One region of the Afipia sp. GAS231 genome, then DNA from elsewhere that is predicted to be linked to it. Evidence: predicted binding sites of a transcription regulator. Region 1 holds the regulator's gene; the other holds the start of a gene.
The links. Region 1 encodes LexA, which represses DNA repair genes until DNA is damaged. Its sites were predicted from a motif close to TGTTCNNNNTGTGTTCNG; they were not measured.
Positions count from the first base shown of each region.

Region 2: BLS26_RS26905 (PA0069 family radical SAM protein) is a predicted target of LexA. The motif match lies at 5,220-5,237, and genes of this name have one in related genera.

Region 1 is NZ_LT629703.1:269,677-278,852, reverse strand. It holds gene BLS26_RS01245 (glutamine--tRNA ligase/YqeY domain fusion protein) at 1-1,107, shown strand, start outside; gene BLS26_RS01240 (nuclear transport factor 2 family protein) at 1,130-1,513, shown strand; gene BLS26_RS01235 (outer membrane protein) at 1,840-2,661, shown strand; gene BLS26_RS01230 (hypothetical protein) at 3,106-3,387, opposite strand; partial or broken gene BLS26_RS01225 (ComEC/Rec2 family competence protein) at 3,538-5,832, shown strand; gene BLS26_RS01220 (hypothetical protein) at 5,946-6,173, opposite strand; gene BLS26_RS01215 (hypothetical protein) at 6,242-6,664, opposite strand; gene lexA (transcriptional repressor LexA) at 6,899-7,606, opposite strand; gene glp (gephyrin-like molybdotransferase Glp) at 7,810-9,021, opposite strand; gene BLS26_RS01200 (HAD-IA family hydrolase) at 9,041-9,176, opposite strand, start outside.
Region 2 is NZ_LT629703.1:5,669,090-5,676,090, forward strand. It holds gene BLS26_RS26875 (neutral zinc metallopeptidase) at 1-567, shown strand, start outside; gene moaB (molybdenum cofactor biosynthesis protein B) at 708-1,271, shown strand; gene BLS26_RS26885 (hypothetical protein) at 1,511-1,699, shown strand; gene BLS26_RS26890 (IS110 family transposase) at 1,783-2,952, shown strand; gene BLS26_RS37310 (RSP_7527 family protein) at 3,099-3,257, opposite strand; gene BLS26_RS26895 (helix-turn-helix domain-containing GNAT family N-acetyltransferase) at 3,254-4,198, opposite strand; gene BLS26_RS26900 (glycosyl transferase) at 4,493-5,065, opposite strand; gene BLS26_RS26905 (PA0069 family radical SAM protein) at 5,260-6,420, shown strand; gene BLS26_RS26910 (VOC family protein) at 6,526-6,975, shown strand.

The DNA.
Region 1 (9,176 bases):
CCCGTGCTCTATCGCATTCTGCATGCCGAGCATCCGCGCACCGGCACCAAATGGTCGATCTATCCGAGCTACGATTACGCGCACGGCCAGTCGGACGCCATCGAAGGCATTACCCATTCGATCTGCACGCTGGAGTTCGAGGATCACCGCCCGCTGTATGAATGGCTGCTCGACAAGCTGCCGGTGCCGTCGAAGCCACGGCAGTACGAATTCGCGCGCCTGAACCTGACCTACACGCTGCTGTCGAAGCGCGTGCTGACCCAGCTCGTGCGCGACGGCCACGTCTCCGGCTGGGACGACCCGCGGATGCCGACGATTGCCGGCCTCAAGCGGCGCGGCGTGCCGCCGGCAGCGGTGCGCGAATTCATCAAGCGCATCGGTGTGGCGAAAGCCAACAGCGTGGTCGATGTCGGCATGCTGGAATTCTGCATCCGCGAGCTCCTCAACAAGACCTCGCAGCGCCGGATGGCGGTGCTGCGGCCGCTCAAGGTCGTGATCGAGAACTATCCGGAAGGCGAGAGCGAGGAGCTCGACGCCGTCAACCATCCCGACGATCCGGCGGCCGGCTCCAGGAAGATTTCGTTCGGCCGCGAGCTCTATATCGAGCAGGACGATTTCATGGAGAACCCGCCGAAAAAGTTCTTCCGGCTGTCGCCCGGCAACGAAGTGCGGCTGCGCTATGCCTATTTCATCAAGTGCCGGGAAGCGATCAAGAACGCCGCCGGCGAAGTGGTCGAACTGCGCTGCACCTACGATCCCGCGACCAAGGGCGGCAACGCGCCGGATGGGCGCAAGGTCAAGGCGACGATGCACTGGCTGTCGGCCAAGCAGTCGGTGCCGGCGGAAATCCGCGTCTACAACCAGCTATTCGCCAATCCGAACCCGAGTGCCGCGAATTTCGCCGCCGACCTCAATCCGCAGTCGCTGGAAATTCTGCCCGATGCGCGGATCGAGCCGTCGGTCGCATCAGACAATTCGAACGAGGTGATGCAGTTCGAGCGCCAGGGCTATTTCGTCCGCGACAAGGATTCCGCGCCCGGCAAACCGGTGTTCAACCGCACCATCGGCCTGCGCGACAGCTTTGCGAAGGAAGTCGCCAAGAGCTGAAGTTCTCTGACGGGATCATCTAATGAGCGCGACCGACGACATCGTCTCCGGCATCATGGCGAAATGGGCGCAGACCTTCAGCGGGTTCGATGCCGACGCGCAGGCGTCACTCTATTCGAACAACGCGCTGTTCTACGGCTCGAAGCCCACGCTCTACCGCGGCCGGGACGGCGTCGCGTCCTATTTCAACGGCTTGGCAAAATGGTCCTCGCGCGAGGTGGCGTTCACCGACGTTGTGGCGGTGCCGGCCGGGGACGATGTGATCAACGTCGCAGGCATTGCCAACTTCGTGATCGACAAGGGCGCCACCAACCTGTCGGTCAAGATCACCTGGGTGATCGTGCGCGAAGATGGCGACTGGAAGATCGTCAGCCATCATGTCTCGTCGAGGGGCGCGCTGATCTAGCGGGTCCCTGAAATTACTTCCGCTATCGGCGCAGCAACAGACATGGCCGGACTTGCTGCCGGTTTGACCCGGTCGCGTTTGACCCCAAATGCGAAATCAGCCAGCGCACCTATGTTGCAGCGCATCGTTTTCGCCTTTTAAAAATTGAATCGCTTTGAGAAGGCGAGTTGTGAAGGGGTACTCATATTACTGCGGGTTGCTGTGGCGCTTCGGCAACGCTTGTCGAAGAACTGGCCAAAGTCAGTGTATGACGATGACACAGACCTGAAATCAGATTAGGTAGAATCTACTGATAAATTATTTCTAGGCTATTTTGGGGACCGTCTATGAAATTTTCAAAGCTCGCACTTGCTGTCACGGTTTGCTCGGTCATCGGAATTGGCGCGGCATCTGCCGCCGATTTGGCCGCCCGTCCCTACACTAAAGCCCCCGCAATCGTTCCCGTCGCAATTTATGATTGGAGTGGGTTTTACATTGGCGGAAATGGCGGCTGGGGATCCAGCCGGAAATGTTTTGAGGACCAAATTGACTCGACTGGCCGCCGGACTCTTGGATCCGAAGGATGCCACGATGCAACGGGTGGCGTGGCCGGTGGTCAAGTTGGGTACCGCTGGCAGTCAAGTGCTTGGGTGTTCGGTGTAGAAGCTCAATATGATTGGGCTGACCTCAAAGGATCAAACATAAGCAATCAATTCTGTGTCGCAGGATTGTTCTGCACGACAGAAAACACCAAAATCAAGTCCCTTGGCATGTTCACTGGCCAAGTGGGTTATGCTGTAAACAATTGGCTTCTTTACGCGAAAGGCGGAGCGGCGGTTACCCAAGATAATTATTTCTCCACGCTCACGTTCGCAGGTGCTCCGTTTCGGGGTGGCGGAGCCTCGGATACTGCAAGTGAGACCCGTTGGGGTGGTGTTGTCGGTGCCGGTGTCGAGTTTGGTTTCGCTCCGCGATGGTCAGTCGCTGTTGAGTACGACCATATGTTTATGGGGACACACGGGGTCAATTTTTACAACACAAACCTTATCGGCAACCCATTCCTTACCGGAACGTTTAGCAGGAACGTAAATATTCGTCAGGACGTCGATCTGGTTACCGTTCGACTGAACTACACCTTTGGCGGCGGAGCAGTGGTTGCAAAGTACTGACAACCGCGCCCATTGACTAAACCAAAAGCCCCGGCCAATGCCGGGGCTTTTTTTGTGCTCAATTTGAGCTGTATGCTCGCGACGCATGAAGAGAAACCCAGAGGAGCAAAGCGCTGAGCAGGCAAGCAGCCGAGGCTGCGCTTGCTGCTGCCCAACAATTACCTGGCGGCCCCGAACGGATTGAGGCCCTTAAAAGGGCTGGATAACTTCGATACGAGGCTGACAAGCGAAGACGCTCGATTGAGCAATAGATTGATCGGAGCCATAAATTGCTTCGCGCAAAGACGACGTCATCGAATTATCGTTTCACTTTGGCGCGTCGCGTCGCGTCGTTTCGTTGCCATGCAATCCGTCGGCTATCGGGGCACACCGGACTCTGGTGCGCCGTCAGTCCGACAGATTCGTAGGTTTACAACCCGACAGGACGCGTTGCCCGAAAGCCGCCTAGCAGCCCCGGCAAATGCCGCGCATGGCGCGGGCGAGTGTTGCATCGTCCGACGTCATCGGCTCCAGCGGCTTCGATTGCTCGGCTTCGCGGGCCGCCTGCTGCTTCAGCCGGTCGGCGCGGGCCGCCTCCTGGCGCTGGTAGCAAGCCTCGCGTTCGGCCTTCTCCTGAACGAAACGGCATTGCTCGGGCGCAGCGTTCGCGGAAACGGAGGCGGCCGTCGCCAGCGGCAATGACAACGCAATTGAGAAGGCAATTGTTACGCAGGCCGCAAATTTCATGTCTCGCCCTTGATCCCAGTCCGAATCCTGTTCCACCCGACTGTACCGATAGTCGGGACCGGTTTCCTCAGGTTTCTGCATCCGTTCTGCTATCGCTGTGATGACACGTTCCGGTAGCTTTGCGCCCTGCAGGGCATCGCGGGTAGCGGGATGGCGGAGCAGGGCAATACGCCAGGTGGAAGGCGCGGCTATGCCGGGACGTGGCCGCCGCGCGCGGCGGTGCCGGCCGGCGGGTTTGCGCCGTCCGTGCTCGGCGCCTGGCCGCCGTTCATCGAGACATTGCGCCAATGGGTGCGCGCGGAGGCGGGCGCGGGCCGGCTGCTGCCCTGGGTGCCGGTCGCGTTCGGCACCGGCATTGCTTTTTATTTTGCTGCCGATCACGAGCCGGTGCTGTCGGTGGCCGCTACCGCGGCGGTGGCGCTCGGCGTGATCGCGTTGCTGTTGCGGCGGCAGAAATTCTTTGCCGTGGCTGTCATGATCGCGGCGGTTGCGGCAGGTTTTGCCACCGCGACCTGGAAGACCGCGCGGATCGCGCATGGCGTGCTGGCGCGGCCGATGTTTTCGGTGACGCTGACCGGCTTCGTCGAGACCCGAGACATCCGCGAGCGCACTGACCGTTTCGTGCTGCGGGTCGTCACCATGGAAAGTGCGCGCGGAACGACAAAGCTGGAGCGCGTGCGGCTGTCGGTGAAGAAGGGCACCGCACCCGCGGTCGGCAGTTTCGTCGAGTTGAAGGCGCGGCTGTTGCCGCCGCTGGCGCCGCTGCGGCCGGGCTCCTACGATTTCGGCCGCGACATGTTCTTCTCCGGGATCGGGGCTTCCGGCTTCGCGATGGGCGCGATCAGGACCACGGAGCCGCCGGCCGCCGGCGGGTGGGCGTTGCGCTATTCGGCCCTGATGCAGAACCTGCGCGATGCGATCGACGCCCGGATCCGCACCGTGCTCGACGGCGACCGGCGCGCGATCGCGACCGCACTTCTGACCGGGCGCCGCGATGCGATCACGACGCCGGTCAACGACGCGATGTTCATCTCCGGCCTCGGCCACGTGCTGTCGATCTCGGGTTACCACATGGCTGTGGTCGCCGGCGTCGTGTTCTTTGCGGTGCGGGCGCTGCTGGCACTGTTTCCGGCGTTGACCGCGAGCTAACCGATCAAGAAATGGTCGGCGGCGGCAGCCCTTGTGGCCGCCGCCTTCTATCTGCTGCTGTCGGGCGCCGAGGTCGCGACGCAACGGTCGTTCTTCATGACCGCGGTGGTGCTGATCGCGGTCATGGTCGACCGCCGCGCCGTCACCTTCCGCACGCTCGCGGTCGCGGCCATGATCGTGCTCGCGATCGCGCCGGAGGCTTTGGTACATCCGAGCTTTCAGATGTCGTTTGCGGCGACGCTGGGTTTGGTCGCGCTGGTGCAGATCGGCATGCCGCGTTTGTTCGCCACCGCAGAACATTCCGCGACCGCGCGCGTCGCGCTGTGGGGCGGCCGTGAAATCATGGTGCTGCTGTTGGCCTCGCTGGTGGCGGGGCTCGCGACCACGCCGTACGCGGCGTTTCACTTTCATCGGGTGACGCCCTATGGGGTGCTGGCCAATCTCGCGGCGATGCCGGTGGTCTCGGCGGTGGTGATGCCGGCGGGCCTGCTCGGTCTGGTCGCCATGCCGTTCGGCTTCGACGGCTTCTTCTGGTGGCTGATGGGGCTCGGCATCGACTGGATGATCTCGGTGACGCAGTGGGTTGCGGGCTTGCCCGGGGCAGTCGGCCGGGTGCCGGCGTTCGGCATCGGTCCACTGATTGCCGCCAGTGCCGGCATCATCCTGCTCGGCCTGTTGCGCACGCCGCTGCGCTGGTCCGGCGTGGCGCTGCTGCTGGTCGCGACAGTGTGGGCGGCGCGGCTGCCTCAGCCGGATATCCTGGTGTCCGCCGATGGCCGCCATGTCGGCGTACGCGGCCAGGACGGGCGGCTGCATCTGATGCAGGCCGCCAAAGGCTCCAAGGATGCCTTCCTGGTCCGGGAGTGGCTGGCGGGGGATGCCGATGTGCGAACCGCCGACGACGCCACACTCGGTGAGGGCGTCTCCTGCGACGACAACGGCTGCGTGACCGCATCGTCTAATGGCGCCCTGGTCGCATGGGCGCAGCGGCCCGAGGCGCTGGCGGATGATTGCGAGCGCACGGCGCTGATCGTGACGATGCGGCAGCCGCCTGGTGGCTGCGCCGCGTCGGTGATCGACACCGAGCGCCTGCGCCGGCAGGGCGCGCTGGCGCTGCGGCGCGGCCGCGACGGATTTGTCGTCGACGCCGTCAAACCTGGAGGGATCGACCGTCCTTGGTCAAAGGCGATCGCCGAGGACGGCGAAACCGACAGCGCCGTGCTGGCGCCGCGCAAGCCGTCGCCGCGCGCCGTCGATGCGACGCCGTCGGACGCTGACCTGCAGGCGGAGGAGTGAGGTGCGCCATAGCGTTTTCGAGCGAAGTGGACGCCGGTTCGCGTAGAGAAAACGCGTCAAAACAAAAAAGTAGAGCCCGGTTCTGATTCAATCAGAACCGAAAAGGCTCTGCGTCAATGCTCGCTCGGCGCGGAGCTGGTCGGTAGCTCAAAAGCGCCGAGATGAAACTCTTCCGGCGCATCCGGCTCCGAGGGCAGGTAGACCAGCGTGAAGGCGGCTTCCGGATACTGCCGCCAGATCGCGAGATCGTCGGCGCTCACCGTCAGCCAGCCGAACCTGAACATGTAGCGGCCAGGCTCGGTGACGCGTCCGGCGCGTTGCCATGTAACCTTGTTGACCACCGCTCGCTCCCCAATTCGTCGGTGTCACTCCGCCGGCTGTGGCCGGCGAAGTGTTTCATCCGCAGGACTCAGCCGATGAAAAATGAGGTCGTCGCCGTCGGCGCAACGGCCGCAGGCGCGCGTTCCACGGCCGGCGTAAGCACCGGCAGTTGCAGCACGGTGACGTGCTGGCCTTCGCACAACTGGGTCACCAGCACGCGGCTTCCGTCCGGAAATTCGATCGCATCGTGGTGACGATCGGGCGTCTCAGGCTCGATATGGTTGAAAACGCCGACCCGCCAGTCGAGCGTCCGCGTCCAGATCCAGCGGTTGTCATATTTGACCTCTCGCGCGAACGCGAGCTCGGTGCCGGGAAGCATGCAGACCGCGACGGCAAGTTCGTTTTCGGATGCAAAGCCGCGGGTCGACGTACCGCGGAAGGTGGTGGTGATCAGCGTCTCTCCGACTTTGGCGGGGCGCGATGCCACGGCGTGCAGACTATAGTCACACATCGGATGGCTCCCTCGATTGAGATAGCTGACCCGTGTCTCTCGGAGGCACAGGCCTCTATCAGAGTGGACATTGGCGCGGAGCCTCGTCCGCCTTCGGGGCAATTCTGCGGCTCCACGCCGGTGCCTTCCATCACAAACGCGCTAACGCGTCTTGGTTCCAAAGGCGCAACAAAAAACCCCGGCCGACGGCCGGGGCATTGGTCGATGTCGGGGCCGGCGCCTGACGGGCGCCGATCAATACTTTCGGTACAGCCCGATCAGCTTGCCCTGAATCCGGACCCGGTTCGGCGGCAGGATGCGGACCTCGTAGGAGGCATTGGCGGGCTCGAGCGCGATCGAGGCGCCGCGGCGGCGGAAGCGCTTCAGGGTGGCTTCCTCCTCGTCGATCAGGGCCACCACGATATCGCCGGTGTCGGCGGTCTCGTTGCGCTGGATCAGAGCCATGTCGCCGTCGAGAATGCCGGCGTCCACCATCGAGTCGCCGCGCACTTCGAGCGCGTAATGTTCGCCGCTTCCGAGCATGTCGGGCGGCACGCTGATGGTGTGGCTGCGGGTCTGCAGCGCCTCGATCGGCGTACCGGCGGCGATCCGGCCCATCACGGGGACGGAGACCGGGCGGTTGCTGTCATCCTCGGCGGCGGCGCTGGCGGTGCGGACCTTGCCCAACGTGCCCTCGATGACACTCGGCGTGAAGCCGCGGCGGCCATTGCCGTTACCGCTGCCGGCCAGTTCGGGAAGCTTGATGACCTCGATGGCGCGGGCGCGGTTGGGCAGGCGGCGGATGAAGCCGCGCTCTTCCAGCGCGGTGATGAGGCGGTGGATGCCGGATTTCGAACGCAGGTCGAGCGCGTCCTTCATCTCGTCGAACGAGGGCGGTACCCCGGCCTCCTTCAGCCGTTCATTGATGAAACGCAGAAGTTCGTACTGTTTGCGCGTAAGCATCGCGAGCATTCCCCCGGTTGGCGGCGTTCGTCCGGTTTCGAGACTTCAGGTCTGGATTCCCGGGAGTTCAAAAAACTCCCCAGGTAGACACTAATTCTCGAAACAAATCATGAACGGACACTATATGTTCGATATGTGTTCCGCAACCACTTAATTTGGGGTGAACGTGGGCCGGGTTTTGGCAGCAGGTGTCGCGCAGGGCTTCACCCCGGCAGCCGAAGGACCTCGCAAGGCGCGCCCTTCTGAGCCGCCGGCGCAAACGGCGGACGTATCAGAAGTGCCCGTGCCGCAGCGAGATTTCCAAGCAGCGACGAGTCCTGATGATTGACCGGTACCGCCGTCAGCGTGCCGTCGGCATGCTCCTCGAGGCGGGCGCGCAGATAGTCTTCGCGCTGGTCGTTGGCGCTAAGATCTCGGCCGAGCAGCGCGGGCTCCCTGACGTGATGGATGTTTTTGCGGCCCGAAAGCGCGCGAATCAACGGCACCAGAAACAGGAAACCGCAGACATAGGACGAGACCGGATTGCCGGGCAGGCCGATCACCCGCATCGCCCCTAACCGTCCATGCATCATCGGCTTGCCGGGCCGCATCGCGATCCGCCAGAACGCCATGGCGACGTCCTCGGCCTCCAGCGACTGCTTGACGAGGTCGTGGTCGCCGACGGACGCCCCGCCGGTGGTGATCAGGATGTCGGCGCCGGTATCGCGGGCGCGGCGGATGCCTTCGGTGGTGGCGGCGACCGTGTCGGCGGCAATGCCGAGATCGACGGTCTCGGCGCCCTCGGCCCGCGCCAGCGCGCGCAGCGCATAGCCGTTGGAATAGACGATCTGCCCGGGGCCGGGGATGTTGCCCGGCATGACAAGCTCGTCGCCGGTGGCGAGCACGGCGACCTTGGGACGGCGGCGCACGGCAAGCTCCGGATAGTTCATGCCGGCGGCGAGCGACAGATCGCGGTCGGTGAGGCGGCTGCCACCCGAAAGCAAGACGTCGCCCTCGCGGAAATCGACCCCGGCGGGGCGGATATGGCGCCCGGTGACCGCGGCCTCGGTGATGCCGATGTGATCGCCCTGGACCGTCGTGTCTTCCTGGATGATGACGGCATCGGCGCCATCGGGGATGACACCGCCGGTGAAAATCCGCACCGCTTCGCCCGCGCCGACCTTGCGCTCGAACGGGCGGCCGGCGGCGACCTCGCCGATCACCTTCAGCCGCGCGGTGAGGTTAGAGGCGTCGGCGGCGCGTACCGCGTAGCCGTCCATTGCCGACATCGCCTGCGGCGGCTGCGTGCGGCGGGCGGCGACGTCGTGCGCCAGCACGCGATGCCAGGCGGTATCGAGCGCGACCATTTCCTCGGGCAGCGGGTCGGCGCCCGCGAGAATGGCGGCAAGCGCGTCGGCAACCGGCATCAAGGCCACGGGCAAATCCTCTCAGATTTCAAAGCTGGATCCCAAGTGCGGTGAGTGCCTTTGCCACGTCATCCGTCGATGTCACGTGGACAGCAGCCAGGCCGCGCGAGCGCGCGCCCTCGATGTTGGCGGCGACGTCGTCGAAGAACAGGATTCGCGACGCC
Region 2 (7,001 bases), 2.2 Mb from region 1:
CCGCGCATCGTGCTGTTCCGCAACGCCACCAATGGCGGCCGCTGCGGCATGGCTCAGGCAGCGATGGGGCCGTTCTACTGCCCGCCGGACAAGCAGATCTTCCTCGACACCAATTTCTTCCGCGAGGTCGAGACCCGCTTCCGCGGCTGCTCGGGCAATGCCTGCAAGTTCACCGCCGCCTATATCATCGCGCATGAAGCGGGGCATCACATCCAGAACCTGCTCGGCATCCTGCCGCGCGTCACGCGGTTGCAGCAGCAGGCCGGCAGCAAGGCGGAAGCCAATGCGCTGCAGGTCAAGGTCGAGCTGCAGGCCGATTGCCTGTCCGGCGTCTGGGTCAATCGCGAAGAGAAGAAACGTCCGGGTTTCCTCGAAGCCGGCGATATCGACGCGGCGCTGACCACGGCGAGCGCGATCGGCGACGACACGCTGCAGCGGCAGGCGACGGGGAGGGTGGTGCCTGATTCCTTCACCCATGGCTCCGCCGCACAGCGCAAGCAATGGTTCATGACCGGCTATCAGCAGGGCACGGTGCAGGCCTGCAACACGTTCGGTGCGGGCGGGTAGTTGCGCTCGCGTGCCCCGGATGCTGCGCAGCGCGTCAGCGGTGCGCTGCTGTTCCGGGGCCCATGTAGCCACAGAGTAGGTCCCGGCTCTGCGGCGCATCGCTTCGCGCTGCACCGCGTCCGGGACACGAGGAAGAGCGAATGTCCTCCATCGACGAAACAAAAGCCTTCATCCCGCTCAACATCGCGGTGCTGACGATTTCAGACACGCGGTCGCTGGCCGATGACAAATCCGGCAGTACGCTGGCGGATCGCCTCACGGCGGCCGGCCATCATCTCGCCGCGCGCGAGATCATCGTCGACGATGTCGATGCGATCCGCGTCGTCATCAGGCGATGGATCGCCGACGCTGGCGTCGACGTCATCATCACCACAGGTGGCACCGGCTTTACCGGCCGCGATGTCACGCCCGAGGCGGTCGAGCCCTTGTTCGAAAAGCGGATGGATGGTTTTTCCATCGCCTTTCACATGCTCAGCCACGCCAAGATCGGCGCCTCGACGATCCAGAGCCGCGCCACCGCCGGGGTTGCCGGGGCGACCTTCATCTTCTGTTTGCCGGGATCGCCGGGCGCCTGCCGCGACGGCTGGGACGGCATCCTTGGCCCCCAGCTCGATTACCGCACGCGGCCCTGCAATTTCGTCGAGATTATGCCGCGGCTGGATGAGCACCTGCGCCGGCCCAAGGCCAAGGGCGCATCGGCGTAGGGTTGCTGTCGTTCCCGGTGTCGAAGACGGGAACCACGATATTCCCCCCGTCATTGCGAGGAGCGGAAGCGACGAAGCAATCCAGACTTTCCCCGTGGACAGATTCTGGATTGCTTCGCTTCGCTCGCAATGACGACAGCCACAAGTATCGCTTCGCTCCACCCATCCTACTCTCGATACTTGACCTCGGTTCAGCCTCTGTGTTGGACTGTCGTGCGTCTTTTTTAGGGAGCTGAAACATGAAGAAAATTATCGTTGTTGGCTTTGCTATCCTCGCCGTCTCCACTTCAGGTGCTTTGGCCAAAGGCAAGGCGAAGCCGAAAGAGGTCGCCGCTGCCGCGACCCCGACCAACCCGCTCTTGAGCAATGTGAGTGCCGCCGACAAGGCGCTCTACGCGAAGAACAAGCACGACTCCGGCGTGAAGTAATTACACGACATCGCCGATCTCTGGCTTCGGCCTTCTGCTAGCGCCGCTGTCCGCAAGGACGGCGGCGCTTTCACGTGGGGATCTTGCAACCCATCCTTGTAATAGCAAAATCGATTATTGTCGGTGTGTTCCGAAAGGAATGGCCTGCCACGGACGGCAATCCGCGGCAGGCCGCTGGCGATCGGATCGTACCCATCCAGAGCCACTTTTGGCTGCTCCGTAGCGAGATCGTCGTCAGCACCTTCATCGGACCCGGATGGTTGCCGGAACAACTTGGTTCGCTTCACAAGGCAGGGTCGACGAAGATGACACAGATTATCATAACGACGGCTGGAATCGATACGTCCAAGTCCAAACTGGACATCGCAGTTCACGATCGTGCCGAGCGTTGGCAGGTCGCAAACGTCTTGCCTGGCTGGCGAGCCCTTGCCGGTTACCTAGCCAAGGCCGGCGTGACGCGCGTCGGCATCGAGGCGACCGGCGGGTATGAACGTGGTGTGGTGGAGCATTTACGCGAGGCAGGCTTTACCGTGCTGGTGCTGCAGCCGATCCAGGTCAAGGCGTTTGGCCGGGTGCATCTGTGCCGCGCCAAGAACGATGCGCTCGACGCGGTCTTGATCGCGGCTTGCACAGCAACGCTCGATCCGCCGAAGACTACGCCAGATTCACGTCTGGCTGAATTGGCTGAAAATCTGACTTTCCTCGATCAAATCGATGAGGATCTCAGGCGCTTCAAGACCCGGCTGGAACATATCCACGAGCCTCGGTTGCGGCGAATGGTTCTTGGCGAAATTGCTCGATGGAACGCGCGACGGCTCGCCCAGGTTCGTTACATTGCCAAGCAATTACGCTCTCACCCCGATCTCGCCGCTCGCTTTGATCTGGTGCTCAGTATTCCTGGAATCGGTGAGCGGACTGCACTGGCAATCATTATCCGTATGCCCGAGCTTGGTCGCGTGAGCCGGGAGGAAGCCGCAGCCCTCGCCGGACTTGCTCCCTTCGACAACGACAGCGGGCAGCAAAAAGGGCAACGCCACATCGCCGGCGGCCGAGCTCGCTTGCGGCGCTCCCTGTTCGCGGCAGCCCTCCCAGCAGTGTTCCGGTGGAACAAGGCCCTCACCATGCTCTACGCACGCCTAATAGCATCCGGAAAGCATCATAACGCCGCACTCATCGCCTGCGCCCGCAAGCTCCTGATCTACGCCAACACCGTCGTTCAACGCGGTACCCCGTGGATCGAAAAAGATGCTTAGCTTTAATGGTTGCTACGCGCTGCACTCTCCGTCATTGCCTGCAACAAACGCGAAGCGTTTGTGCAAGGGAGCAAAGCGACGAAGCAATCCATTCTTTCTTTTGCGCAGCAAGATGGATTGCTTCGCTTCGCTCGCAATGACGGTGGCTACAATTGGCGCCGCCCGATCCCGATCAACCACGACCATACCGCGCGCCACATATTGCGATAATATTCCGCGCGCAGTTGATGCGCGCGCTTGATGTAAAACGCGATCAGATCCGGCGTGACGCGTCGCGGGGGCGGGTCGCGACGGCCGGGCTTCATAGCTCCAGTTCCCAGGTCTCGCTGATCAGGTCTTGCCCGAAACTGCGGTTCGCCTCATCAGCCACCAGCACGAAGCCGGCATCCTGATAGATCTTGCGGGCGGCCAGCAGGATGCTCTGGGTCCACAGCGTGATCTTGCGGTAGCCGCAGGCCTTTGTGAAGGCGATGCATTCGGCGACCAGCCGCTGGCCCAGGCGCTGTCCGCGCCCGGCGGGATCGACCAGCAACAGGCGGATTTTCGCGACATCGTCGGTGTGTCGCACCAGAAACACCGAGCCGACCTGTGCGCCGTCGATATCGGCGATCCAGCAGCGTTCCCGTGAAGCGTCGAACGAGGCGAGGAACTTTGCCGTGATCTCCGCGACCAGGCCCTCGAACGAGGAATCGAAGCCGTATTCGCTGGCGTAGAGCGCGCCGTGGCTCTGCACCACCCATCCCATGTCGCCGGGGCGGGGGCCGCGCAGGATGGCTGGCGGTGGCGGGGTATCCGGCGCGCCGAGCAGCCGTTCGATCAGGGCCATGGCGCCGATCAGCCTTTCACTGCCGCCTGCCGGTAGGCCCGCCAGCATCGCGCCGACGTCGTCCTGGGAACTGCGCTCGAGTTTGGCAAAGGCCTGCCGGCCCTTGGCGGTCAGGCTGAGCCGGTACTGCCGACGGTCCGTCGGCAGCGGCTTGCGCGTGATCAGGCCGTTCTCGTCGAAATTCTGGACGATCCGGCTGAGGTATCCGGCATCGAGGCCCAGCTCGCTGCCGATCTCCTTGGCGGACAGGTCCTCGCGGTGGGCGAGCTCGTACAGCACCCGCGCCTCGCTCAGCGAATACGGGCTTTTCAGCAGCTGCTGGTCGAGCACGCCGAGCTTGCGGGTGTAGAAGCGGTTGAAGGCGCGAACTGCCTCGACCTCGTGGTCGGAATCCGTCTGGGCCGAATTTCTGGAAGTCATGGCAAACCTCGATACTTGCCATTGTCAATTAATTATTTGACTTTGGCAAGTATATTTCCGTGGCGCACCGGTTCCAGTTCTACTGTGTATGGGGTTGTTTTCGATATTTTGGGTCCGGCAGCATCGGCACCGCCCGCTCCCTCTCCCGCTTGCGGGGGAGGGCTGGGGCGGGGGTGCTTCAACGTCGACACTGCCTGCGAGGAGAGAGCCCCACCCGCCGCGCTCTTCGAGCGCGTCGGCCTAAGAGCGAGCTTCGCTCGTCTCGCCCCCGCAAGCGGGAGAGGCGAGTTAGGTTCAGGCCACCACCATGATCCGGCTGCGCAGGGTCGTGCGCGCGGAGCGGCCGAGCTGGCGCAGCAGCCGCGCCTCGGAACGGCGCGAGTCCGGCCGGTAGCCGCCGAGCCGGTCGTAGTGGTCGCGGGCGATCAAGAGCCCCTGTTCGGCCGATGGCCCCGCGACCATGCGGGCGAGGAACTTGAGGCCGTCGCGGAAACCAATGTCGGCATAGGGCGAGCGGGCGTAGCGGAACACGCCGGCGCGGGGCCGGCCGCTGTTGGCAACGCCCTGGATGAATTGCGTGGTCTCTTCGATCCAACCTGAATCGAGCACGGCGCCGGCATGCAGGAACATCAGCCACGGCGAGCGTGCGGTTCGCGCACCCGCCGCCATTGCTGCGGCGCGGGTGCCCTCGAACGCCAGAAAGCCGCAGCCGGCGACGTCGGCGACCCGTTCGATCACACCGGTGCCGGCCCGATCGACCAGCAGCACCTCGCGGATGATGCCGGCAGCGGCGCCCGGCACCAGCGCCGCAAGGGTGGCGACGGCCGGCTGTTCGACCCCTTCGGTCGGAATGATGACGCTCAGCATGAATGAGGCTTCGGTGGCTCAATCTGTGAAAAACGCTGCACTGTTATCACCTTGTCACATTCAAAACAGCCACTGTTGTGCAGTTTTTTGCGGCAGCCGCTAAGGGTGGGTCAAGCAGCATTTTTTCGCGCGCGCTGTGGATCGTTGCGATTCATGTTCTTGATTTGTTCTCAAGGCGTGCTATGTACTGACGCATGAGCCGAGCATCCTCTCATGCCCTCAAGCACCCGCCGGTCACGGCGCCCTCCGCTCCGGCGGGTGCGACTCCTTTTCCCGAACTCGCTGTTGCCATCGAGCGCGAACGGCGGCGCGGCCGCGGCGCCCAGTCCAATGACAGCGGCCGGTTCGAAGCCGAGGCGCGGGTCGCCTTCGACGACGGCTGGCAGAGCCTCGACGACCTGCCGCCGTTCAAGACCACGGTCTCGATCGACACCTCGCGCAAGGTCATCGCCCGCAACGACTCGCCCGATATCGGCTTCGACCGCTCGATCAACCCGTATCGCGGCTGCGAGCACGGCTGCGTCTACTGCTTCGCACGGCCGACCCACGCCTATCTCGGCCTGTCGCCCGGGCTCGACTTCGAATCCAAACTGCTCGTCAAACCGGACGCGCCCGAACTGCTCGAGAAGGAACTGGCGGCGCCCGGTTACGAACCGCGCATGATCGCGATCGGCACCAACACCGATCCCTATCAGCCGATCGAGTGCGAGCACAAAATCATGCGCGGCATTCTCGAAGTGCTGGAGCGCGTCGGCCATCCCGTCGGCATCGTTACCAAATCGGCGCTGGTCGTGCGCGACATCGATATTCTCCAGCGAATGGCGAAGCGCAACCTGGTCAAGGTCGCGCTTTCGGTGACGACGCTCGACCCCAAGCTCGCACGCACCATGGAGCCGCGGGCCTCGACGCCGCCAAAACGTCTGGAAGCGATCCGCAAACTGACGGACGCCGGCATTCCGGCGACCGTCATGGTAGCACCCGTGATCCCGGCGCTGAACGATTCCGAGATCGAGCGCATTCTCGATGCCGCCGCCCATGCCGGCGCCAAGGAGGCCAGCTACGTCTTGCTGAGGCTGCCGCTGGAGGTGCGCGATCTGTTCCGCGAATGGCTGATGGCGAATTATCCCGACCGCTATCGCCACGTCTTCACTTTGATCCGCGACATGCGCGGCGGCCGCGACTACGACGCAAAGTGGGGCATGCGGATGAAGGGCACCGGCCCGATGGCCTGGATGATCGGGCGCCGTTTCGAAGTCGCCTGCGAGAAGCTCGGCCTCAACAAGCGCCGCACCAAGTTGACGACGGATCACTTCATCAAGCCGAACCGAAACGGGCAGCAGTTGAGTTTGTTTTAGCAGCTCGTCATTGCGAGGAGCGCAAGCGACGAAGCAATCCAGACTTTCTTTGTCTCGCGAAGCGCTGGATTGCTTCGCTTCGCTCGCAATGACCAGGAGGATGTAATGAGTACCAAACCACCCACCCCGCGCTTCACCGTCGTCACCCTCGGCGTCAGCAACATCCGCGCCAGCATCGCCTTCTACGAAGCATTGGGATTTAAACGAAAGATGCGCGCCACCGGCGAGGCCGTCGCTTTCTTCGATACCGGCGGCACGGTGATCGGGCTGTTCCCGTGGGATCAACTGGCGGCGGATGTCACGCTGCCGGACCAGCCGCGGCCCAAAGCCTTTCGCGGCATGACGCTGGCCTGGAACTGCGGCTCGGTTGAAGAAGTCGACCGGGTGCTGGATTTCGCGATTTCGATGGGCGCCTCGCTGCTGAAGCCCGCGCACCAGACCGACTATGGCGGCTACTCCGGCTATTTCGGCGATCCCGACAACCATCCCTGGGAGGTCGTGGTCGCGCCGGGCATCGAGGTCGGCGATGACCGGCGGGTTCATCTGCCGGACTAGGCTTCGGTATTTGCTGGCAAAGGTTG